Filimonas lacunae: one gene and its partner. The protein of the gene in region 1 interacts with the protein of each later gene in a pairwise test. Links are inferred from orthologs where the notes say so. Each region holds a gene or a part of one and is shown in the gene's direction. Other genes may lie near its edges.

Region 1 (12,333 bases):
CTATCGTCGCATCAGTATCCAGAACAGATCGGTAGAGCTGGAATTCCAGGCTGTTACTATTGATCAGGCTAATGTGTACTTTAAAAGTATGCTGCTGTATGCTGTGTTAAATGCCGACGAAGAAACTATTAAAAAGGTAGCATTTAAGTTTATTAGTGACCGCGATCTTATGCAGGCGCTCATCAGAACTATTGAAGGTAACATACGTTCTTATGTAGCCACTAAAAAGCAGGCAGAAATACTGGGCTCCAGAAGAGAGATTGTAGATTCTGTAAAGTCGGAGGTAGACCATGTGCTGGAAGAGTGGGGATATCATTTGATGGACTTGCAGATCAACGATATCACGTTTGATAAAGCAGTAATGGAAAGTATGAGCAAAGTGGTGGCCAGTAATAACCTGAAAGCCGCAGCTGAAAACGAAGGTCAGGCTTTACTGATTACCAAAACCAAAGCTGCCGAAGCAGAAGGTAATGCTATTAAAATTGCTGCGGAAGCAGAAAGAGAAGCCGCCAAATTACGTGGTCAGGGTGTGGCGCTGTTCCGTGAAGAAGTGGCACGTGGTATGAGTCATGCTGCTGAACAAATGAAGCAGGCTAACCTCGATACCAATGTCATCCTTTTCAGTATGTGGACAGAAGCCGTGAAAAACTTTGCGGAAGCAGGTCAGGGAAATATCATTTTCCTGGATGGCAGTCCCACCGGTATGGAAAACAACATGAACCAGATTATGGGCATGATGAAGATGGGGATGGACAAAAAATAGGATAAATTCTTCTTAAAATGGCAAGACAACGAAATTTATTAACACTCAGAGCGTTGTTTTGCCATACACTCTATTTTAGCGCTCATATAAAATTGTAAGAATGGGATTACTGTTACAGGTGGATAGTGCCAAATTGTTGAATGCAGCAGCCAATGCTGTGCAACAGGCACCTCAGCAAATATCACTTTGGAGTTTGTTGAATAAAGGGGGCTGGATCATGTATCCCTTGTATTTACTGCTGGTAGCATCCATCTTTGTTTTCTTTGAAAGATTGATTGCCATTCGCAAAGCTTCCAGGATTGATTCCAATTTTATGAGCATTATACGGGATAATATCATGACCAATAATTTGTCTGCTGCCCGCAATATGGCCCGCAATACAGACAATGCCGTGGCGCGTATTATCGACAAAGGCTTACAGCGTATAGGCAAGCCTATTGATGTGATTGAGAAAAGCATGGAAAACGTAGGGCAGCTGGAAATGTATAAAATGGAAAGAAACCTGAACATTTTGTCACTGGTGGCTGGTATTGCACCCATGTTCGGATTTCTGGGTACCATTGTAGGTATGATTCAGTTGTTTTATGAAATCAACAGCACCGGTAATTTCGAGTTAAGTGTTATTGCAGGTGGTATCTACGTGAAAATGGTTACTTCCGGTACCGGTTTAATCATTGGCTTAATTGCCTACGTGTTACATAATTTCCTCACTACACAGGTAGATAAAACAGCTAATAAAATGGAAGCGGCCAGTGCTGAATTCATAGATATTTTGCAGGAGCCGACAAGATAGTAGTTGTAGAAGCGTTTATTAATTGATTATTTCCAAACAGTAGTATGAATATAAGGAAGCGTAAAAAGTCTCATACCGAAGTGCATACAGGTGCATTAAATGATATTCTGTTCATACTGCTGTTGTTTTTCCTGATCGTATCTACCCTGGCCAATCCCAATGTAGTAAAGGTGAATAACCCCAAAGGCCAGAAAGACACCAAAGCCAAACAAAACATCGTAATTTCTATTGATAAAGATCAGAAGGTGTACATGGGACAAACAGAGGTGCCCCGTGAAATGCTGGACTCTTTATTGAAAATGGAAGTGACAAAATATACCACTAATATTGACACCCCTTCTGTGGTGATCAATGCCGATAGCATCGCGTTTTATGGCGAGGTATTCCGTATTATGCGGGTAGCTAAAAAATCGGGTGCTAAAGTGGTTGCCAACGTGCAATAAAACTGTACGTATAGCCGTGCTAACCGGCTTTTACTGCCTTTATCATCCGGTCTTTACCCTGCATGTCTTTTTTTAACTCTATTTGGGTAAAGCCATTATGGGCAAGTAGTTGCACTGTTTCTTCTCCCAGTGCTTCATTAATTTCAAAAAACAACAGGCCCTGTGCTTTTAAGTGTTGTTGTGCAAAAACGGCAATAGTGCGGTAAAACAACAGCGCATCCCTGTCCGGTACAAACAAAGCCAGGTGGGGCTCGTGCTCCAGCACATTGGAGTGCATGGCTACTTTTTCCATCTCACGGATATAAGGAGGGTTACTTACCACCACGTCAAAAACCGGAAAGGTAGTCCAGTTGGCGGGTTGCAGAATATCGGCCTGGTGAAAGGTAACCGCGGCTTCCAGCTTAGCCGCATTTTGCCTGGCCACGGCAAGCGCCTGTAGCGATATATCCAGCGCATGAACCTGCGCTTGTGGCAATTGTTTTTTTATAGCAATAGGGATACAGCCGCTTCCTGTGCCAATATCCAGCAGAGCAGGGGCCGGTAAGTGAGTGGCTTCCTGTACAATCCATTCTACCAGTTCTTCTGTTTCGGGACGGGGAATAAGCACATGGGCATTTACCAGAAAGGGCATATTGGCAAACCAGGCTTCTTCCAGCACATACTGCAACGGCATGGATTGTAGCAGTTGCAGGGTGTACAAAGTAAGCTGGTTGGCTTCGGAATGCGTTAAAGACCGTGTGCCATGTATCAGCCTGTCGGTACGGCTTAGCCCCGTAATATGCACTATTACCAGCTCGGCTATGTTGGTTGCCTCCCGGCTGTCGTATAACCCCGCTAATTGTTCCTGCGTGCGTTTGTAAGCCTCCTGAACGGTCATACTGCAATGTTAGCACCATTTCAACTACTTTTGCACAAAATGTTCAGCCACGAATCATATATGCAACGATGCCTGCAGCTGGCAAAGCTGGGGGCGGGCAGAGTAGCGCCCAACCCTATGGTAGGCTCGGTGCTGGTATATGAAAATCGTATTATAGGCGAAGGATACCACGAAGTGTATGGAAAAGCGCATGCTGAGGTAAACTGTATAAACAGTGTACGCCCCGAAGATGCACATCTGATACCGCTTGCTACCATTTACGTGTCACTGGAGCCTTGTGCGCATTTTGGTAAAACCCCACCTTGTGCTGATTTAATTATTAAACACGGCATTCAAACGGTAGTGGTGGGCTGTCGCGATCCTTTTAAAGAGGTGAATGGCAAAGGCATTGAAAAGTTGCAACAGGCGGGTGTTACCGTAATAACAGGTGTGCTGGAGCAGGACTGCCTGGAATTGAACAAACGCTTCTTTACTTTTCACACCCGGCACAGGCCCTATATGATATTGAAATGGGCCAAAACCGCTGACGACAAAATAGCATCTTATAGCAATACCAGGCTTATTATCAGTAACGAATTCACTAACCGGCTGGTGCACAAATGGCGCACCGAAGAAACGGGTATACTGGTAGGTACGCAAACTGCACGGGTAGATAATCCGCAGTTGACAGCCCGCTTGTGGCAGGGAAAGCACCCGGTAAGAATGGTGATTGATAAAGACCTGAAACTGCCTTCCTCCCTGCATCTGATGCAGGGCAGCCCGGTAACCATTGTGTTCAATACGCAAAAGCACAGTGAGGAACTGGATGCTAAATTAGTGAATGCCCGCATCGAAGGTGTGTATTATTACCAGGTGAACAATGATACCAGTTTGCTGCACCAGGTATTGAATGCCTGTTATCTATTACAGATTCAAAGTGTGCTGGTAGAAGGGGGGGCTTATTTGCAACAGTCTATTATAGCGGAAAACTGCTGGGATGAAGCCCGTGTTATTACCAACGAACAGCTATGGGTAAAGGAGGGGCTGGCTGCTCCTAAGCTGGAAACTGCTACACCGGTAGCTACTTGTCAATTACAAAACGACCGTATCGATACTTACATTAACAATCAACAATAAAGGAATTGCATAAAAGGTTATGACGGACCCTGAATTTTTTCAAACTATTGCCCAACCCACCACTGCTGAGTTTAAAGACAAAGGAAGCCGCTTCCTGGCCTATGCTTATCCTGTTTCCAGTGCAGAGCAGTTTAAAGAAAAACTGCAGCAACTGAAAAAAGAACATCCCAAAGCCAATCACCATTGCTTTGCCTATCGTTTGGGCATTGATGGTAATAACTTTCGCGCCAGCGATGATGGTGAACCCAGCAGCAGTGCAGGTAAACCCATACTGGGGCAGATTGACAGTAAAAAGCTAACAAATGTAGCGGTGGTTGTGGTACGCTATTTCGGTGGCACTTTACTGGGCGTGCCGGGATTGATCAATGCGTATAAAACGGCTACGGTAATGGCTTTACAGCTAACCCCTACTATACAAAAGCCCATTGAAGTATTGTACGAACTGCAATTCGATTACACCCGCATGAATGAAGTGATGACACTGGTAAAGCAGCACGATTGCTCTATTCAGAGCCAGCAGCAGCAGCTGTTTATGCTGTTAACTATTGGCATTCCCAAAGCGCGTCTGGAAGAAATGCTGTACCGGTTAAAAGACATGCATTATGTAACTGTACAACGTTTGCAGAAATAGTTATTGGAAGCTTTTACTCACTACCAGTTCTTTTGATCCGGCGGTGTAAACATAAAAACCTTCCCCACTTTTTACACCCAGTTTGCCGGCGGTTACCATATTCACTAATAACGGGCAGGGCGCGTATTTAGGATTGCCAAACCCATCGTGCAGTACGCGCATAATGCTCAGGCAAACATCCAGGCCTATAAAGTCGGCCAGTTGCAAAGGCCCCATAGGGTGGGCCATACCCAATTTCATTACGGTATCAATTTCCGATACACCAGCGACACCTTCAAACAGGCTGTAAATAGCCTCGTTGATCATGGGCATCAGAATACGATTGGCAATAAAACCAGGATAATCATTTACCACACAAGGCTCTTTACCCAGTTGTACACTTAGTTGTGTAATGGTTTCTGTTACCTCTTGCGTAGTAGCATAGCCATTAATAATTTCCACCAGTTTCATCACTGGCACCGGGTTCATAAAATGCATGCCTATTACCTTACCGGGGCGTTGGGTGGCAGCTGCAATTTTAGTAATGGAAATAGAAGAGGTATTGGTGGCTAATATAGTTTCCGGAGCAGCCAGCTGATCCAGCTGTGTAAAAATTTTCAGTTTTAAATCGATGTTTTCAGTAGCTGCTTCTACTACCAGTTGCACACCGGCTAGTCCGGCCTGCATATCGGTATAAGTAATAATACGTGATAAGGCTTCGTTTTTCCCGTTTTCTGTTATCAGCCCTTTGGTTACCTGTCTGTCCAGGTTTTTGCCAATGGTGGCCACTGCCTTTTCCAGCTGACTGGCATTCACATCAATCAGGCTAACAATAAAACCTTTCTCGGCAAATACGTGGGCTATTCCGTTGCCCATTGTACCTGCACCAATAACAGCAACATTTTTCATATGGCAAATGACTTAGTACTTCTTTTTCTTAAAATCACCTCGTTTCCAGGCCTTGATAAAGTCAGCCCAGGCAAACGGGTTAAATAAATTGATAGGCGGCTGCTGGCCATTGTAGTAATATTTGGTGGCCTGCTGGCGCAATTGCATGTTTACTGCTTCGCGGCCATCTTTAGGCAGGGTAGCTGCTAAAATGCGCCGGGTAGCTTCGTCAGTATTCTGGCGGGCAATTTCCAGCTGATCGGCCGGAATGTCGGTATTGGCAAAATCCCGCTCAAATTGTTCCCGGCTGGGGCGGGGTTTTAAGATGGTGGCGGGAAGGTTTACCGTATCATTCACCAGTAACTGAAACACATAATAATCGTTTCCAGACAATGTGTCAGGAACGGTAATGATCTTGTCTTTAAAACCGGTACTGGAAAAACGGATCTGTTCGCCGCGTAGCACCACAATAGAAAATACACCCTGATCGTTACTTAAAGTACCTCGTCCGGTACCCTCTACAATCACACTGGCCTGAGCAAGCGCACGAAGGCTGTCGGCACTCATAATAACACCATACAATTGTACAACCGAATCTTTTGAAACCGTTTTGGTTTGTGCTTCGGATTGGGTTACTGACAAAAAAATAAAACCTAAAAGAAAAAACTGTAAAAGTCGCTTCATGCCAAACAGTTAATTATTCTTCAATGATACGTATTTCTAAGTAATCTATACTAACATAACAAAGTAACCCCCTCATGGGTTAACTTTGCGGCAGAATTTCTTTTTTAACAAAATTATGGGTGATGACTGAATCTGATATTCTAAAGGCTTTGAGCAACGTGCAGGAACCCGATTTAGGTAAGGATCTTGTGACGCTGAATATGGTGAAAGACATTGTAATAGAAGGGAATAATGTATCATTTACAGTAGTACTTACCACACCTGCCTGTCCTATGAAGGACATGATGCAAACAGCATGTGTTAACGCGGTTAAAATACTGGTGAATAGGGAGGCAGTGGTGAAGGTGAACTTTACCGCCAATACCAGCTCCAACCGTAAAGATTCGCAGATGCTGTTACCGGGTGTAAAAAATATTATAGCAGTAGTGAGCGGTAAAGGTGGCGTGGGTAAAAGCACGGTAGCTGCCAACCTGGCACTGGCCCTGAGCAAAGGCGGCGCCAGTGTAGGATTAATGGATGCGGATATTTACGGCCCCAGCGTACCTATTATGTTTGGCGTACGTGGCCAGCGTCCGATGATGCGTGAAGTAGATGGCAAAGGCATTATTGTGCCGATGGAAAAACACGGCATTAAACTGATGAGCATTGGTTTGCTGGTAGATGAAAAAAATGCAGTGGTTTGGCGTGGCCCGATGGTAAGCAGTGCTATCAGGCAGTTTGTTACCGATGTAGATTGGGGCGAACTGGATTACCTGGTTATTGATATGCCGCCCGGCACCGGTGATATTCACCTCAGCTTAATGCAAACAGTGCCTGTTACGGGCGTGGTAATTGTAACCACTCCGCAGAACGTGGCCCTGGCAGATGCTAAAAAAGGTATTGCGATGTTTGGGCAGGCGCAGATTAAAGTGCCTATCATTGGACTGGTAGAAAACATGGCTTACTTTACCCCGGCCGAACTGCCTGATATGAAATACTACATCTTTGGCAAAGAAGGTGGACGTAAGCTGGCTGAGGAATATGATCTGCCCTTCCTGGGACAAATTCCACTGGTGCAAAGTATCCGCGAAGCAGGTGACGAAGGCATACCGGCTATCATTAACAATGATCCGGCTACCGTAGCGGCATTTGAGGCTTTTGCAGGTGCAGCAGCACGTAACATTGCCATCCGTAATGCATCAGCAGCGCCTTCACAGGTGTTAGCGTCAATTGCATAATTCCGTTGACATACAAGATATACTTTATACCATTCAATGCTTCTTGTTCGGGTGCTTGGGCGCTTAGGCAAGAAGCATTGTTAAACATACTATAACCGCGTACAATAAAATGAACAAACAACAGCTGGTTGCAGCCATACAGTCGTCCAAATCGTATCTCTGTGTTGGCCTGGATACAGATATCTCTAAATTACCTGCACACCTGAAACAGCATCCTGATGGTGTTTTTTTATTTAATAAAGCGATTATTGATGCTACCAAAGCATCTTGTGTAAGCTATAAAATCAACACTGCTTTTTACGAAAGCATGGGATTGAAGGGGTGGGAAGCCATGGAAAAAACATTGCATTACATACCTGATACCCATTTTACCATTGCCGATGCCAAAAGAGGGGATATTGGCAACACCTCAGCCCAATACGCACGCACTTTTTTCGAAACCTTACCTTTTGATGCTGTTACGGTAGCACCTTATATGGGGGAAGACAGTGTACGTCCTTTCCTGGAATACGAAAACAAGGTGGCTATTGTGTTGGGATTGACTTCTAACAAAGGCGCAGAAGATTTTGAACTGCAACAGGCCGGTGGCGAAAAGTTGTATGAAAAAGTATTGCGAACTGTAAGCAGCTGGGGAACATCCGATAACCTGATGTTTGTGGTAGGGGCCACCCAGGCTTCTGAACTGGCTAATATCCGCAACATTGTTCCTGAACATTTTTTACTGGTTCCGGGTGTGGGCGCACAGGGCGGTAGTTTAAAAGAAGTATCTTCCTATGGCATGAATGCACAATGCGGTTTACTGGTAAATGCCAGCCGTGCTGTTATCTATGCCAGCAGTGGAGAAGACTTTGCCGTTCGTGCACAACAGGTATCGGAAGAATACCAGCAGGAAATGGCGTTATACCTGAACAAATAAACCTATATACGATGGCTGCCCGTACAGACTTATTTCAATCGCCCGATTACTACCAGCTGGATGAGCTTTTTACCGAAGAGCAAAAGCTGATACGTGACACCGTGCGCACTTATGTAAAAAAGGAAATCTCCCCTATCATAGAAGACTATGCGCAGCGTGCAGCATTTCCCGAACAGATAGTAAAGCAGTTGGGAGAGCTGGGATGTTTTGGTCCCACTGTTCCGCAGGAATATGGAGGTGGCGGGTTAGACTATATTAGTTATGGTTTAATGATGCAGGAGCTGGAACGTGGCGATAGCGGTGTGCGCAGTACTGCCAGCGTGCAGGGCTCGCTGGTGATGTTTCCTATTTATGCCTATGGCAGCGAAGAACATAAAAAGAAATACCTGCCTAAACTGGCCAGTGGCGAATGGCTGGGATGTTTTGGCTTAACCGAACCCGATCACGGCAGCAACCCTGCCGGTATGGTTACCAGTTTTAAAGAGGCAGGCGACCATATTATACTCAACGGTGCTAAAATGTGGATCAGTAATGCGCCATTTGCACAGGTGGCTGTGGTGTGGGCTAAAGATGAGCAGGGAGATATAAGAGGGGTGATTGTAGAAAGGGGAATGGAAGGTTTTTCCACGCCTACTACACATGGTAAGTGGAGCCTGCGTGCCAGCGCTACCGGTGAACTGGTGTTTGATAATGTTAAAGTGCCTAAGCAAAACATACTGCCCGGTGTAAAAGGCATGAAAGGCCCTTTAAGCTGTTTATCCAAAGCCCGTTATGGCATTGCCTGGGGGGCATTGGGGGCTGCTATGGACTGCTACGATACTGCTTTACGTTATTCCAAAGAGCGTGTTCAGTTTGACAGGGCTATTGGCGGATTTCAGTTACAGCAGAAAAAGCTGGCTGAAATGATCACTGAAATTACCAAAGCGCAGCTGCTGGTATGGAGGTTGGGTGTGCTGATGGATAAAGGCGCCGCCACACCGGCACAGGTAAGCATGGCTAAAAGAAACAGTTGCGAAATAGCTACTAATATTGCACGCGACGCCCGGCAAATGCTGGGGGGCATGGGTATAACGGGGGAATACAGTGTTATGCGACACATGATGAACCTGGAAAGTGTAATAACCTATGAGGGCACGCACGATGTTCATTTGCTGATTACCGGCATGGACGTAACAGGATTGAATGCGTTTAAATAAAGAGGATGAAGTTATTTTTAATTGGAATGATGGGTACCGGAAAAAGCCATTGGGCAAAATACCTGTCTAAAAAAGTAAAAACCGGTTGTTACGACCTGGATTACCTGGTAGAAACCAGCGAAGAGAAAACGATTACAGAAATTTTTGCAGAAGACGGCGAAGATCATTTCCGTAAAGCAGAAGCGAAAGTGTTGCGTTGGTTTGGTGAAAAGAAAGCTTATGTGTTGGCTACCGGTGGTGGCACTCCTTGTTTTTCGAATAATATCCAATGGATGAATAAAGAAGGGGTGACTATCTGGATTGATGAGCCGGTGGAAACATTAGTAGATCGCGCCAAACAACAAATAGAGCATCGCCCGGCTATTCAGGGATTGTCTGATGATGAAATTCTGCAATTGTTTCAGAAACGACTGGCTGAAAGAACACAATACTACAGCCAGGCACAGTATCACCTGAAGGGAGAGGGAATTACAGAAGCTGCCCTTTTAAAAATTGTAAAACAGCATGCATAAGCCATTTTTTAAACTAGCGGCTTTTTTAGGGGCGCTGGCAGTTATTTTGGGAGCATTTGGAGCGCATAAGCTTAAAGAAATAGTTCCCGCACCTGCATTGGCTATTTTTGAAACCGGAGTAAAATACCAGTTTTACCACGTTTTTGCCTTATTGATTACGGCACTAGCGTGGAAAGAGTTCCCCAATAAGTGGTTGCAATATGCAGGAACTTTATTCGTATTAGGAATTATCTTATTTAGCGGATCATTGTATGTGCTTACGTGGTTAACTGCTGCTTCTGAAGGAGGGCCATTACCTGCAATAGGCAAAGTGATTGGTCCTGTAACGCCTGTAGGCGGCTTATTTTTTATTGCCGGCTGGTTACTGCTGGCAAAGGGAGTAATGGAGCATAAAGATTAAAAATGGTACGATCAGAAAGGACCTTTGACGTATTGGTGAATAAACTACTATGTTGAAGGTCTTTTTGATTGGCGCTATTTTTAACTCTGGTCATTGTTGTAGTGGTAGTTTTATTGGTTTTTCTCGCTAATTGCAGATAGGGAGTTGCTTTACCTGCAATTTTGTTCCTCATTTGTTGGTTTTATTCCTTTTTCAGTATTAATCCCTGTCTTTTTCCCTGTGATCATTAAACAGTGGCTCGCTGTCGTCCAGCAATTCACGTTCAATTTCTTCCATCTGAACAATATCCCAGGCTTCTGTTTCAGTAGGTGCTGCATTTAAAAATTCCAGTATTTCCAGTTCTTCCAGAAAGTCTTCCATTTTTTCGTTCAGGCAACAAATCACAAAAGAAACGTTGTACTCGTAAAATTTTTGTTGCAATGAAGCCAGCGTACCAGCAAAATCTGCTTCCATGTGCTTTACCTCTTTCAGGTTAAGTACAATGTTTTTTATGTCTTTTTGCAGGTAAGGCAAAAGCATTTGGGTAGCCGATTCTGCTAAATTGTCATATAACACAGGGTCTACAGGCGTAATAACTGTAAATTTTTCCTTGGTATCAATTTTGACCTGCATATTCATATTATTAAATGATTAACACGGGGTGCACAAAAGCAGCGTGTCAAGGCTCAAAAATATTCGTTATAATTGTATCACCGCTAATTAACATAATTATTTTATCATGGATAATAACTTTTCAGCCCAGGTAAAGGAGATCATTTCGTTTAGCAGAGAGGAAGCACTTAGGCTGGGGAATGATTTTATTGGTACCGAGCATTTATTATTAGGTTTAATTCGGGAAGGCGAAAATACAGCTATTAAGATTCTAAAACAGCTGAATGTTGATTTGTATGAACTTAGAAAAGAGGTAGAACTAGCTGTTAAAGACAAAACCGGTAAAAATATTGCCAACATCAATAGTCTGCCATTAACCAAGCAGGCCGAAAAGGTGATACGCGTAACCGTTTTAGAGGCAAAGGCGCTAAAAAGTCCATTGGTGGAAACAGAGCACCTGATGCTTTCTATACTGAAGAATAAAGAGAACATAGCTACTCAGATTCTGAGCCAGTTTGATGTTGATTATGACATTTTTAAAACTGAATTAGGTATGGTAAGAAGCAACGATCCCCGTAGCGAGTATACGGAAGACAATGACGACGAATTCGAAGACGAAAAAAGAAGTTTCTCTTCCTCACAACAACGCAGCAAACAACCGGGCAATGTTAAAAGCAAAACTCCGGTGCTGGATAACTTTGGGCGCGATATCACCAAGCTGGCCGAAACAGGGGCATTAGACCCGATTGTAGGCCGTGAGGAAGAAATTGAAAGGGTTTCTCAGATTTTATCACGTCGTAAAAAGAATAACCCTATACTCATCGGTGAACCTGGTGTGGGTAAAACTGCTATCGTAGAAGGCCTGGCCCTGCGTATAGTACAACGTAAGGTAAGCCGTGTATTGTTTGATAAAAGGGTTATCTCTTTAGACCTGGCAGCCCTGGTGGCAGGTACCAAATACCGTGGCCAGTTTGAAGAGCGTATGAAAGCGATCATGAATGAACTGGAAAAAAACAGGGATGTAATTCTGTTCATTGACGAAATTCATACCATCGTAGGGGCAGGTGGTGCCAGCGGATCATTAGACGCCAGCAACATTTTTAAACCAGCGCTGGCTCGTGGCGAACTGCAATGTATTGGTGCTTCCACACTGGATGAATACCGCATGTACATTGAAAAAGATGGTGCATTAGACCGTCGTTTCCAGAAAGTAATGGTAGACCCACCAACCGTGGACGAAACCATCCAGATTTTAACCAACATCAAAAGCAAATACGAAGAGTATCACAACGTAGCTTATAACGACGAAGCAATTGAAGCTTGTGTG
Region 2 (12,465 bases), 3.3 Mb from region 1 along the record:
CCAGTAAGTAATAATACTATTCTCTTCTTTAGGGGTTTGTAACAGCCATGCCACTGCCCTCTCCTTAATGAGCTCATCATTCATATGCAAACCATAGGCAAACAATATTGGCACCACTGTATTAATCACAATATTGTTTACCAGCGCCTTTCCCATCTTCTTAGGCAAATATTCAGCAGTTTCCCGCATGGTATAATGATAATGCCAGTAATCGTTGGCGGTAACATCAAAAAAACAGGTTACCTGCTGTAGTGAATCAGCATCACGAACAAAGGAGAACAGGTGATGTGATTTATGAATAAGCATAGCCAGCTGCGCTAGGCGTACGGTAGGAAAAGCCGCAGGACGCATGCGTAAGTAAGAAACTTGACCTTTAATAGTGGGCAATGAATACTTGTGCTTTAAATAACGATACTCTTTTTGCAGCATTTGCTCGTAAGTACCTGTAAATGTTTCTGACAACAAATTAGCCTGCCCCAGCAATAAACACTCCAGCTGGTTTATTTGTCCTTTATGCCTGGCCAGCACATTCACTGGTATAGACCTTGCGACCGTTTCAAAGAAAGTTGCATTCACTTTCAATCCAAAGTTGCGGGCCAGCAACCACCAGAACACTTCTTCCCAGTGATTATTGGAAGCAGTTAAAAACTCCAGTATCTCTGCCGATTTACGTGTTAATCGTTCTACAGCCAACCTTTCTTTCCAGGCGGTCCAGCTTATATCGGACAATACAGGTAATAAACTGCTGCAACCCGGCAAATCCGGTGCCTCCATCAGTTTCTGGTATTGCTGCAACATTAATGTAGAAACCAAAGGTTGTAGTTCCAGCACAGGAATTTGCCGGTTACCAAGTGAAGCGGCTGGTTTTGGATGTTGCCATACTACATGCAACACCACATTATCGTAGTGGCTATCTGGCGAGTGCCTATGCCTGTCCCAATCTGTAGTTTGAATATGCAGTTCTACATTCCCTGCCCATGTTTTATCGCGAATACGGATACGTGCCTGTAAGAAGTCTGGCCCCTGGTTTACATTAAGTATACCCGTTTGAATCACTTCTATGGGCTCACCTTCTGTAGTATAGGCGCTTTTGTAATTGAAGTAGCGGTGCAACCATATAAACTGTAATAGTTTTTCGGTAATAATGTTAGCTGTATGCGGTGCATGAGTTAGCATAAGCAATCGTTGATTTTAACTCAATATAAATCAACATGTTTATTATTTTACAACACACTCAAATCTTTTAAGGCCCGCACCACCCTGCTTACAGGCAATCCCATCACATTATAAAAATCGCCCTCTATACTTTTAATACCTACTACGCCAATCCATTCCTGTATGGCATATGCGCCTGCCTTATCATATGGCTTATATTTATCTACATAAAAAGCAATCTCATCTGCGCTCAAATAATGAAACTCCACATGTGTTACATCATAAAAAGAAATTTCCTTTTCCTGATGCAGTATCACTACACCGGTAATAACGTCGTGTCGTTGCCCTGCTAAATCAGTAAGCGTATCTATAGCATCCTGCCTGCTTTTGGGCTTTCCTATTATTCTTTTGCCTAATACCACTACAGTATCTGCCGCTAGTATCACAGGCGAATCAACAGCCGGTTTTTCACTTTGTAATTGCTCCCGCACTGCCAATGCTTTTTGCCGCGCTATATGAACAGGCACTTCTGCAATAGCCATGCTTTCCGGATAGGTTTCCGCAGTTTCTTTTACCACAATAGTAAAAGGCACTTCAGCCCATTCCAGTAATTGTTTCCTTCTAGGAGATTGGGAAGCCAGTATAACCTGTTGTTGCATACAAACAAAAATAAGTATCAGGAATAAATAAGAAAGAAGCTCATGGACAATATACCGGTTAGCATCACCAGCTTGATTAAACTGCTTAGCTTATGATATTCTGACGGACTTTGAGCCGTAGTTAACTTTTTGCCTACGGTAAGTAAAGGGCCAATAATAAGCACTACCGCATATATAACACTAAACCACCAGCCAAAGCGCATTACATATGCCTGGGTGGTAACAATCAAAGCAATTAACACTACCAGCCAAACAGCCACAAACACTTTAGCGGCATTATAGCCCCATACAATAGGCATGGTTTTGCAACCATATCTTCTGTCGCCTTCTACATCTTCCATATCCTTCACTACTTCACGAATCAACGATATAATAAAGGCAAAGCTGGTGTATAAAACCGTTAGGCGGAAAATTTTATCAATTTGCAGATTGCCTGCACGGCTCTGGTAAATAAAAAACTGGTTACCCTCAAACCAGGTAAGCGCAATAATAGGCCATGCAGTAATGGCCGAAACCATGATGTTGCCTATTAAAAACTTCTTCTTTAAAGTAGTGGAATAAAAAAAGAGGAGGATAACACAGCAAAAAGCGCTGAAGCCTGCTATTTTACTGCCCGAGCGTAAATCCACATACAAACTGAACAGGATACCCAGCACACTTAGAATAATATGCCAGGCCAGCGCCCAACGCCTTCTGATAACACGGGCAATAATCACTTTATCCGGTTTGTTTACCTGGTCTATATTCAAATCGAAATAATCGTTGATAATATATCCTGCTGCTGCAATAAACACATACGATAAAATAATCAGCACAAAACTGACGCCCTGAATGTTAGGCGTTAATGCGGCCCGCTGAAATATGGGTTGCAATACGCAATACTTGAACATTACCTGCGTAAGTGCTATAAACACAAGGTTAGGCCACCTTACCAGCTTCAAAAAAGCGCTCAATAATTTCAAGTACAATAGGTTTTATTGCGATTTAATTTGTGTGTCAGTCATCCAGTCGCCACGCAGCTTCAACACCTTCTCTATCACATCTCTGCCACAGCCTTCTCCTCCTTTTAACGGGGAAATATAACGGGCAATACTCCTTATTTCTGCCACTGCATCTGATGGACAACAAGGCAAAGCTGTAAGCTGCATTACTTCATAATCCGGAATATCATCCCCCATAAACAACAGCTCTTCTGCTTTCAGCTGATGCTGTTGCATATATTGTTGCAAACATTCCAGCTTATTCTCCACTTTCATAAAAACGTCGGTGATACCCAGGTTATTCAGTCGTTCTTTTACTTCAGGGGAGTTGCCACCCGAAATAATCACCACCTTGTATCCCCTTTTAATAGCCAGCTGCAAAGCATACCCATCTTTAATGTTCATACGCCTGGCCATTAATCCGCCGGGCATTACCAGCAGCATGCCATCGGTAAGTACGCCATCCACATCAAAAACAAAAGTGGTGATGGGTTTAAATAGTTCTAATACATTCATCCTACCTGTTATTTCTGATTATCACGCCATTCATATACCCACGCACTCTGAATCATCTCCAGGTGTCCTTCTGTACTTTGTTCACGCGTGCCTTCAAAGTTAGGCACCTCCAATATCCATTCCAGCAAATCGGTAAAACGAATACGATAAATTTTACCCTCATTAAACTCCGCACCAAAGCGCTCGTATAATTTCATAGCAATATCTTCATGATCGCTCCAGTGAATAGGAGGTTCAAAAGTGGCCATATTCTCTTATTTTAATGTGGTAGTAGTGTTTATTCACCTAAAAACTGTGTTTGATCGGGCAAGGTTATTTCCAATGAACCGCTACCAGGCTTCAACACGCACTGACAGCCTAAGCGGGAATGAATGCGCGGGTTTACCGCCCTGTCAATGAAATCTTCTTCCCTGTCTGTAATCTCCGGGATAAACTCCTCGCCTTTGTCAATGTACACATGACAGGTGCTACAAGCACAAACTGCACCGCAATTATGATGTAATTCAATACCATTATCAAGGCATATTTCCAGCAAGCTTTGGTTAGACGCAATATTTTCCAATACTACCGGTGCTAATCCTTTCTGCTCAAAATTCACCTTAATCTGATACATGAATCATTCTAATTTGGGCAGCAAAAGTAGGGATAATGTGCTAAAAATGAGGAAGACGCTCACCTGGGAAACAGGCCCACATTTTCTACGAACAATTGTTTGTTTTATTCAAACAAGCCCTTACATTTGCAATCCATTAACAAACGGAAACGATTGCTTGCTATAGATAGTCTCCCCTCTTTTTGACGGGAGACTTTTTTTATGTTTATATCCCGGCAGCGTTACTTTTTAACCGGGTTATTAATAATGCAATCTGAAATATTCACGTACAACTCTATCAGCTCCGGGTAGGGCTGTAAAATCTGTAGATGCTTTTCTATTGTTACCATATCCCTTCTGGCAGCAGGGCCTGTTTGCACATCGGCAGCCGAATAGTGATGTAAGCGTCCTGAAGTTTCTTCTATTAAAGGTAACAGCACTTTAAAGTCAATACGCTCCTGTTTACAAAACACTTCTGCCTGTGCATACAGGTAGTTGGTGAAATTATTGACCAGCACAGCCGCCACATGTAATTTAATACGTTGCGCATCGTCTGCATGGCCTGTTATGGAAGAAAGGGTTTCCGCAAAACGCAGTATCTCCTGTTCTACCTCCGGCGTATTACCGTCAGTAAACAGGGGTATTACCGGGTTGCTATTCATATTCTTACGCAAACTTTGTAAGGGATACAGCACGCCATAACGGGTAGAGCAGGTTTTCAGTAACTCAATAGAACCTGCCCCGGTAGTATGTACTACCAATTGCTTGTCTAATTGAAGCCCGCTTGCTATTTCAGGCAATGCAGAATCAGAAACCGACAATATATATATATCCGCTTCTTTATTCAGTTGCTGTATACTATCTGCTGCCGTTGCTCCTAATTCGCCTGCCAGCTGCCCAGCATTGTCCAGGTTACGGCTGATGACCTGTAGCACCTGGTGCCCCGCTTTTACTATTTTCTTGCCCAATACGGTATTAACATTACCGGATCCTATTAAAACTACCTTCATACTATGCCGCTTTAAGTGTTACTATTCATCGGTTTGATGTAAGCAAGTAACGAAATTATACTTCGACTTCCCAGCTATTAATAATCGCAGAGTCTAATATGCCCCAAAAGGGAAAAAATGGAGTAATTATAAAGCGTTAAAACTGAATACCTTATTTTTGAAGGGCTTACAATTTCGTTGGCTAAACCTTAAACCAGGATGAAATTACTTGTTCAAATAGCGAAAGGCTATTACAGGGCCAAGTTCAGAGCACTTGGCAGTGTGTCGCCCCGGATAGCAGCAGATGCCGCTTTCCAGCTATTTTGTACGCCTTATAGTGGCAAGCCTAAGCGTGAAATGCCACCCGTTTTTCAGCAGGGAACCTCCCGCTCATTTACCTTTAACAATTTAGAAATCAACGGGTTTGAATGGCTTCCTGCTCAATTGGAAACTCGTGGTACTGTTTTAATCTGTCATGGCTTTGATAGTTTTAGTTACCGGTTTGATGCATATGTAACACTTTTATTACAGCAAGGCTTTCGCGTACTGGCATTTGATGCACCCGGGCACGGCATCAGCGGTGGAAAAACGCTGAATATTGTAGAGTACAAGCAGATTATACTATATATAATTGCCCAATACGGACCTGTTTACAGTATTTTGTCCCACTCCATAGGTGCATTGGCCGTGGCATTGGCGGCGGAAGAACTGCAACAGCCTAACGTAAAACTGACTTTAATTGCCCCCGCTTCAGAATTGTCACGGGCGGTAAAACAATTTACACATATTTTTCCGCTGGCTCCGGCCAGCTACCAGGCTTTTGTAAACCGGCTGGAAACGGCAGGTAGTCACCCAATTCATTGGTTTTCAGTGAACCGGGTGGTACAAAGCCTTACTAATCCCGTTTTGTGGTTGCATGATACGGAGGATAGAATTTGTCCGTTTGCAGATACAGATGATACCCGGTTAAAAAAACTCTCCCACGTGCGTTTTATTGAAACAACGGGCCTGGGACACAGCCAGATATACCGGGAGGAGTCGATTCAGAAACAAATTATAGATTTCACTATCTATTGAAAATAAATGTAACATTGTTTGTCTTTTAATTGATTGAATTAATATTGCAGCATGGCAAAGAACCTTCTGATAGTCGAATCACCGGCGAAAGCCAAGACCATAGAAAAAATTCTAGGGGGTGATTTTGAGGTAAAAAGCTGTTACGGGCATATCCGCGATCTGGAAAAGGATGATATGGGGATAGACCTGAACAACAATTATACCCCACGTTATATGGTGCCCGAGGATAAAGAAAAGGTGGTAAAAGAGTTGAAGTCACTTGCCAAGAAAGCCGATGAGGTTTGGTTAGCATCGGATGAGGACCGTGAAGGGGAAAGCATCAGCTGGCATCTGGCTGAAGTCTTGGGTTTGGATCCCGTAAATACCAAACGTATCGTTTTCCATGAAATTACTGCACCTGCCATTAAAAAGGCAGTAGCCAGTCCACGCCGTATTAATATGGACCTGGTAAACGCACAGCAGGCCCGCCGTGTGCTGGACAGGCTGGTAGGTTTTGAATTAAGCCCGGTTTTATGGCGTAAAATAGGTATGCAACGCAGCCTGAGTGCTGGTCGTGTACAAAGTGTGGCGGTAAGGCTGATTGCCGAACGCGAACGCGAAATCAACGCTTTTAAATCAGAAAGCAGCTATAAAGTAGAAGCTTTTTTCAGTGCTAAAGATATTAATAGCAAATCGGTAACCTTTAAAGCGGATGGTCCTGCTAAAATAAGCAGCCAGCAAACCGCACTGCAGTTTTTAGAGAGCTGTAAGGGTGCTGCCTATAAAGTGGCCGATATACAGGTGAAACCTGCCAAACGCACACCTGCAGCTCCGTTCACTACCTCTACCCTGCAACAGGAAGCATCCCGCAAACTGGGCTACAGTGTGAGTAAAACCATGCTGCTTGCTCAAAAGCTGTACGAAAGCGGTCAAATCACCTACATGCGTACGGATAGTGTAAACCTGAGTGATACCGCTATGGGGGATATCAGAAACGAGATTACACAGAGTTACGGTAACAATTACTATCAGTCACGTCAATATAAAAACAAAAACGAGAGCGCACAGGAAGCGCACGAAGCCATCCGTCCTACCTATATGAATGCGCATACGGTAGATGATCAGGATACACGCCGCCTGTACGAGCTGATATGGAAAAGAACTATCGCTTCACAAATGAGTGATGCAGAGTTTGAAAAAACCATTGCCAAAATCAGCATCTCTACCAATAAAGACCAGTTATCTGCTACCGGTGAGGTGATGAAGTTCGACGGCTTTTTAAAGGTATACCTGGAAGGTAAAGACGAAGAGGACGAAGAAGATACTGACGGTATGCTGCCACCATTAACAGTGAGCCAAACGCTGGACTTTACTAAAATGACAGCTACCGAAAAGTTCACCCGTCCTGCACCACGCTATACAGAAGCATCGCTGGTAAAGAAAATGGAAGAACTGGGTATTGGCCGTCCATCTACCTATGCGCCTACCATTTCTACCATTATGAAACGTAACTATGTAGAAAAGCGCGATAAGGAAGGAGTGAAAAGAGACGTGAACATACTGGAGCTGACGAAGAAAGATGAAGTGAAGAAAGAAGTGATCCAGGAAAATACCGGTGCAGAAAAATCAAAGCTGTTCCCTACCGATCTGGGCCTGGTGGTTACCGACTTTTTGAAACAACACTTTCAAAAGGTAATGGACTACAACTTCACCGCTAAAATTGAAGAAGAGTTTGACGAAATAGCTGGCGGTAAACTGAAATGGAACAATATGATTGATGGGTTTTATAAACCCTTCCACAGCAATATTGAAGTTACCCTGGAAACTGCAGAGCGCGCCAAAGGAGAAAGAGAACTGGGCGTAGACGCAGCCAGTGGTAAAAAAGTAATTGCCCGTATGGGACGTTACGGCCCAATGGTACAGATTGGCCACCAGGATGATGAGGAAAAGCCACGCTTTGCCAAGTTAAAAGCCAGCCAGAGTATAGAAACCATTTCTTACGATGAAGCTATGGAGCTGTTTAAACTGCCTCGTATGCTGGGAGAGTTTGAAGGTTCGGATGTAAGCGTAAATATTGGCCGCTTTGGCCCTTATGCCGCCCACGACAAAAAGTTTTATTCACTGAATAAAGAAATGGATCCTTACAGTGTTACACTGGAAGAGATAGCGCCGATGATTGCCGAAAAACGCCAGGCAAAAGACGAACGCACTATTAAAGTATTCGAGAAAGAAAAAATACAGGTATTGAAAGGCCCCTATGGCCCTTATATCAAACAAGGCCTGCGCAACTATAAGCTGAGTAAAGAACAGCAGGAAAGAGCCGCAGAACTTACCATTGAAGAAGTAAAAGCTATTATTGAAGAGCTGAAAGCCAACCCGCCTAAAAAGGTGGCCAGGAAGAAAAAAGCTAAATAGACTAAAAGCCCGCGTAATGCGGGCTTTTACTTTGCTACCTTACCGCTTTTTGTTTTATTTGAACGGTTATAGTTTAATTTTTTTATCAGTAGCGGATGTCACACATCATCGTCCTCATCCTCTTCTGTGTCTTCCCATTCCAGGTCTTCTACCTCTTCATCCGTTAAATCATTTTCATCAAGATCTTCTTTATCAAGCGGTAAATCAGGTTCCGCCTCTTCTATTTCTTCATCCTCCAACTCTTCCCAGTCTTCCTCATTTTCATCTTCGTCTTCCAGCTCATCGTCCTCCTCTACAGGGGAACTTCCTCCTGGCATATAATATTCCTGAAAATCGTATATCCCAAAAGAAGATGTCAAGTTCTGTTCCTCCAGGTTTTGCATAAAATTGTTTTTGATGGGTGGTATAAATGTTTTTTCATAACTATTACTATATACAAAAACATCGTTCCATACCATTACCGCTTGTATAGGTGTATATAAAAATCCCTGTAAGAACACGCTTATAACCAGAGCGACTTCTTACAGGGAATGTATTGTGGCAAAACTACCACTTGCAAATAGTACCAGCTTATGGTTTGTTTCGTGGGTCAGGTTTGTTTACCAGTAAATATTCTTTAGGAGGCGCTGTATTTAACAAATGACGCACAAAATAATCCCAGCGGCGGCGCATCATGTAGGGAGAAAATGTACCAAAGCCATGCTGACTGGATGGGAATACGATTAAATCATAGTCTTTATTGGCCTTTTCCAGCGCTTCTACTACCAACATGGTGTTGTAAGGTGGCACGTTATTATCCATTAAGCCATGTGCTAATAAAAGGTTCCCTTTCAGGTTGGCAGCGTATAACTGGTTGGCCTGTGTTACATAGTCACTGGCATTGGTAAGGCCGTTATAACGCTCGCCCCAGTCATCTTCATAGTTACGATTGTCATGATTGCCCGATTCGGAAATACCCACTTTAAAAAAGTCGGGGTATCGGAACATGGCGGCGGCTGTAGCAAAACCGCCACCCGAATGTCCCCAGATGCCCACTCTCGTGGTATCAATGTAACCGTAACGTGTGCTTAGCTGACGAATGCAGGTTATCTGATCAGGCAGGGTGTTAATGGCCATGTTGCCATAACTCATGTCATGGAAGCTTTTACTACGCATAGGGTTGCTGGTTCCTTCCAGCACTACCACAATAAAGCCCAGTTCGGCCAGCGCCTGATGATCGCCCCTGGCCGAAGTAAACGACCAGTTGCGTACGCTGCCTCCCTGTGGGCCCGGATAGATATAATCTACCACCGGATATTTGCGATTGGGATTAAGATTCGTAGGTGTAAACAGCAGGCCATATACATCCGTTTTGCCATCCGCTGCTTTTACAGAAAAAGGTGCAGGCGCTTTCCAGCCCGTAGCGGTTAAGCGGCTGATATCCGCTTTTTCCAGTGTAGTTAACAATTTCCCTTCTTTATTACGTAACACAGTAACTCCCGGCACGTCAGGCTGCGACCAGGTATCTACCAGGAATTTTTTATCAGGTGAGAAAGTAAACTTGTGGTTACCAGGTTCTGGTGTTAACAGGGTTAACCCTTTACCATCAAAGTTGATCTTATACAGGTAACAGAAATAAGGGTTACCTGCTTCACGTCCGCAGGCTTCAAAATACACCACACGCTTTTGTTCATCTACTTCCAGTAAGCGGGTTACTACCCACTCACCTTTAGTTACCTGATTTTTCACTTTGCCGGTAGTGGCATCATAGAGGTATAGGTGTCCCCAGTTGTCCCTTTCAGAATACCAGATAAACTCTTTACTTTTTTGCAGATACTGCCAGTTAATGGTTCCCTGGCCTGATTCATATTGTGTAGCCACCTTTTCTTCCATCACTTCCCTAATCTGGCCTGTAGTGGCATTGGCTATACGTAGCTTTTCATGCTGGTGGTTGCGTGAAGTGGATACGAAGGCCAGCTCAGCATCATCCCCGCTCCAATCCACATCATCAAAAGTACCGCTGCTGGATATATCATCGCTTAAAGTACCACGGTGCGGATCGGGGCCTACCTGTATGGGTATCACCCTGGCATTATCTACATCAATAATTACCCGGTGAATCATGATAACCGCCGAATCGCCTGGTAAAGGGTATTTCCAGGAATGCAGATCAGGTGCGCCAACATTGGTGGTTACCAGGTACATATTATGCACATGCCGCTGGTCTTGTTTAAAGGTGGCTATTTTGCGGGAGTTGTGCGACCAGCGTAACACGGGAGCGTCACTGGTAGTCCATCCTGCATTATCGGTGGCATAGCCAAAATCCTGTATGCCATCTGTAGTTAACTGTGTCAACTGGTTGGTAGCTACCTCTCTCACCCACAGGTTATGCTCCTTTATAAAAGCAGCGCGTTTTCCATCAGGCGATAACACTTCGTTTTCACGTTTACCCGGGTTGGCCTTAGCATCGGAAATAAACTGGTTTACTATTACGCACTGTTGCTGTTGCATATCATATTGCCACAACCTTCCTTCTACCGTAAACCAGATAGTTTTATGATCAGGTAAATAGCGGAAGGTTTGAAAAGGCAGGTGCCAGGCATCGTACTGTTTGCCAGTTGCTGATGACAAAGCAGTGGCCAGCTGCTGCTGGTTAAAGGCAGCGGCACGTGTTCCTTTTGTGGTGTTTACCAATATAAACTCGCTACCCTTGGCGGTTAACACCCGATACCAGCAATTGCCATCCGGAAGCCATTGCGGCGACACATTGAAATGATCCACTAATGCGTCTGTGTTATAACTTAAACGGCTTTCAGCAAAACGGTAGTTTTCTGCTGTAACGGGGTTGACTGCCTGTGCCTTAGCAGTCAGGGCCGCTGTTAAACAGGCGGCGGACAGTATGTACAATTTCATAATCAAAAATGAATAAACCTCTGATAATGTGAAAGGTAAAGCAAAATAAACGAGTATTCCCCACATCCATTGCTATTCCTTTTTTGCATGTATAGATTAATATATGTAAACAAAATGTTAATTACGGATAATAAACATAAAACTTAATTGTATTACTTTGATAGAAGCTGGTCAATCCTCACATTTTCCAGCCTGCACATGAGATTACCCCTGTACATGAAAACCAATACCAAAACTACAGATATCATCATAACCACCTAGAGAACCAAACCTACATTATATGAGCTTGTGTCACCCTCCACGGCAACATTTGTTGTCGTTAGCAACGCTTTTGTTATTACTGTACAGTTGTGCTGTAACTTACGCACAAACCAAACCACCACTGCTTACCGGCACTGTTGTTTCGGCCAAAGGACTGCCGGTTGAAAAAGCTTCGGTTATGCTCAAAGGCAATAAAACCGTAGTAACCGATTCTCTCGGGCATTTCAGTATCCTGGTAAAAGATACCACGCACCTGGTGTTAACCGTATCACACACTACCTTTAAAATTCAAACACTAACGCTTACCAGCCTGCATCTACCACTTACTATTACTATGGTAGATGCAGACGGCAAACTGGAAGATGTGGTGCTGATTGGTTACCAGTCAATATCACGTAAAAAGAACACCTCCTCTATTGCCAGCATTTCGGGCCGGGAGATTGAAAATCTTCCTATAGCCAGCTTTGACCAGTTAATGCAGGGGCGCTTATCAGGTGTAAACGTTCAAAACTATACCGGCGAGCCCGGTGCTTCGCCCACTGTTTCTGTAAGGGGTAATTCGCGCATCAGCACCAGTTACGATCAGCTGAATGCTGTAAGCGCTCCTTTGTATGTAGTAGATGGTGTACCTCAACCTACCGAAAGCTACATCAGCAGCAGTGTAGGCACAGGCACCAACTACCTGGGTGGCGTAAACCCTAATGATATTGAAAGCATTGATGTGTTGAAGGATGCGTCGGCTGCTGCTATTTACGGTTCGCGTGCAGCCAATGGGGTGATATTAATTAAAACGAAAAAAGGCATATCCGGCGACCCCAAAGTAACCCTTTCGGGATATAATGGTATTACAGAACGTCCACAGCTGCGTAAAACCGACCTGGGCGGCAAAGAACGGCTGGAAAAGCTATTGCTGTTAAAAGACGCACTTACCTATGTTAACCAACGCCAGT

The links.
Region 2: the proteins of FLA_RS21420 (region 1) and topA interact in binary tests that used the Escherichia coli proteins (3 or more experiments, as listed by UniProt). The link is inferred for Filimonas lacunae from one-to-one orthologs.

What each region holds. Positions count from the first base shown.
Region 1 is NZ_AP017422.1:5,424,802-5,437,134, reverse strand. What follows is about bases 2,934-5,817. They hold FLA_RS21420 (IMPACT family protein), read left to right. Parts: upstream 2,934-4,011; coding sequence 4,012-4,623; downstream 4,624-5,817. Other genes in these bases: FLA_RS21410 (carboxypeptidase-like regulatory domain-containing protein), read right to left, coding at 5,524-5,817; FLA_RS21415 (3-hydroxybutyryl-CoA dehydrogenase), read right to left, coding at 4,624-5,511; ribD (bifunctional diaminohydroxyphosphoribosylaminopyrimidine deaminase/5-amino-6-(5-phosphoribosylamino)uracil reductase RibD), read left to right, coding at 2,937-3,992. In the rest of the region: FLA_RS21445 (SPFH domain-containing protein), read left to right, coding at 1-763; FLA_RS21440 (MotA/TolQ/ExbB proton channel family protein), read left to right, coding at 864-1,556; FLA_RS21435 (ExbD/TolR family protein), read left to right, coding at 1,601-1,999; prmC (peptide chain release factor N(5)-glutamine methyltransferase), read right to left, coding at 2,019-2,876; more of FLA_RS21410, read right to left, coding at 5,818-6,174; FLA_RS21405 (Mrp/NBP35 family ATP-binding protein), read left to right, coding at 6,297-7,391; pyrF (orotidine-5'-phosphate decarboxylase), read left to right, coding at 7,501-8,307; FLA_RS21395 (acyl-CoA dehydrogenase family protein), read left to right, coding at 8,319-9,503; FLA_RS21390 (shikimate kinase), read left to right, coding at 9,509-10,015; FLA_RS21385 (DUF423 domain-containing protein), read left to right, coding at 10,008-10,415; FLA_RS21380 (STAS domain-containing protein), read right to left, coding at 10,614-11,033; FLA_RS21375 (ATP-dependent Clp protease ATP-binding subunit), read left to right, coding at 11,134-12,333.
Region 2 is NZ_AP017422.1:2,120,874-2,133,338, reverse strand. The notes cover bases 5,675-8,690. They hold topA (type I DNA topoisomerase), read left to right. Parts: upstream 5,675-6,019; coding sequence 6,020-8,362; downstream 8,363-8,690. Other genes in these bases: FLA_RS31430 (hypothetical protein), read right to left, coding at 8,461-8,690; FLA_RS08545 (alpha/beta hydrolase), read left to right, coding at 5,675-5,968. Outside these bases: FLA_RS08580 (DUF2851 family protein), read right to left, coding at 1-1,176; FLA_RS08575 (Maf family nucleotide pyrophosphatase), read right to left, coding at 1,224-1,814; FLA_RS08570 (geranylgeranylglycerol-phosphate geranylgeranyltransferase), read right to left, coding at 1,832-2,776; FLA_RS08565 (KdsC family phosphatase), read right to left, coding at 2,789-3,310; Fe-S cluster assembly protein IscX, read right to left, coding at 3,319-3,558; FLA_RS08555 (2Fe-2S iron-sulfur cluster-binding protein), read right to left, coding at 3,588-3,923; FLA_RS08550 (Rossmann-like and DUF2520 domain-containing protein), read right to left, coding at 4,145-4,912; more of FLA_RS08545, read left to right, coding at 5,111-5,674; more of FLA_RS31430, read right to left, coding at 8,691-8,820; FLA_RS08530 (S9 family peptidase), read right to left, coding at 8,933-11,254; FLA_RS08525 (SusC/RagA family TonB-linked outer membrane protein), read left to right, coding at 11,535-12,465. UniProt on the Escherichia coli protein: Releases the supercoiling and torsional tension of DNA, which is introduced during the DNA replication and transcription, by transiently cleaving and rejoining one strand of the DNA duplex.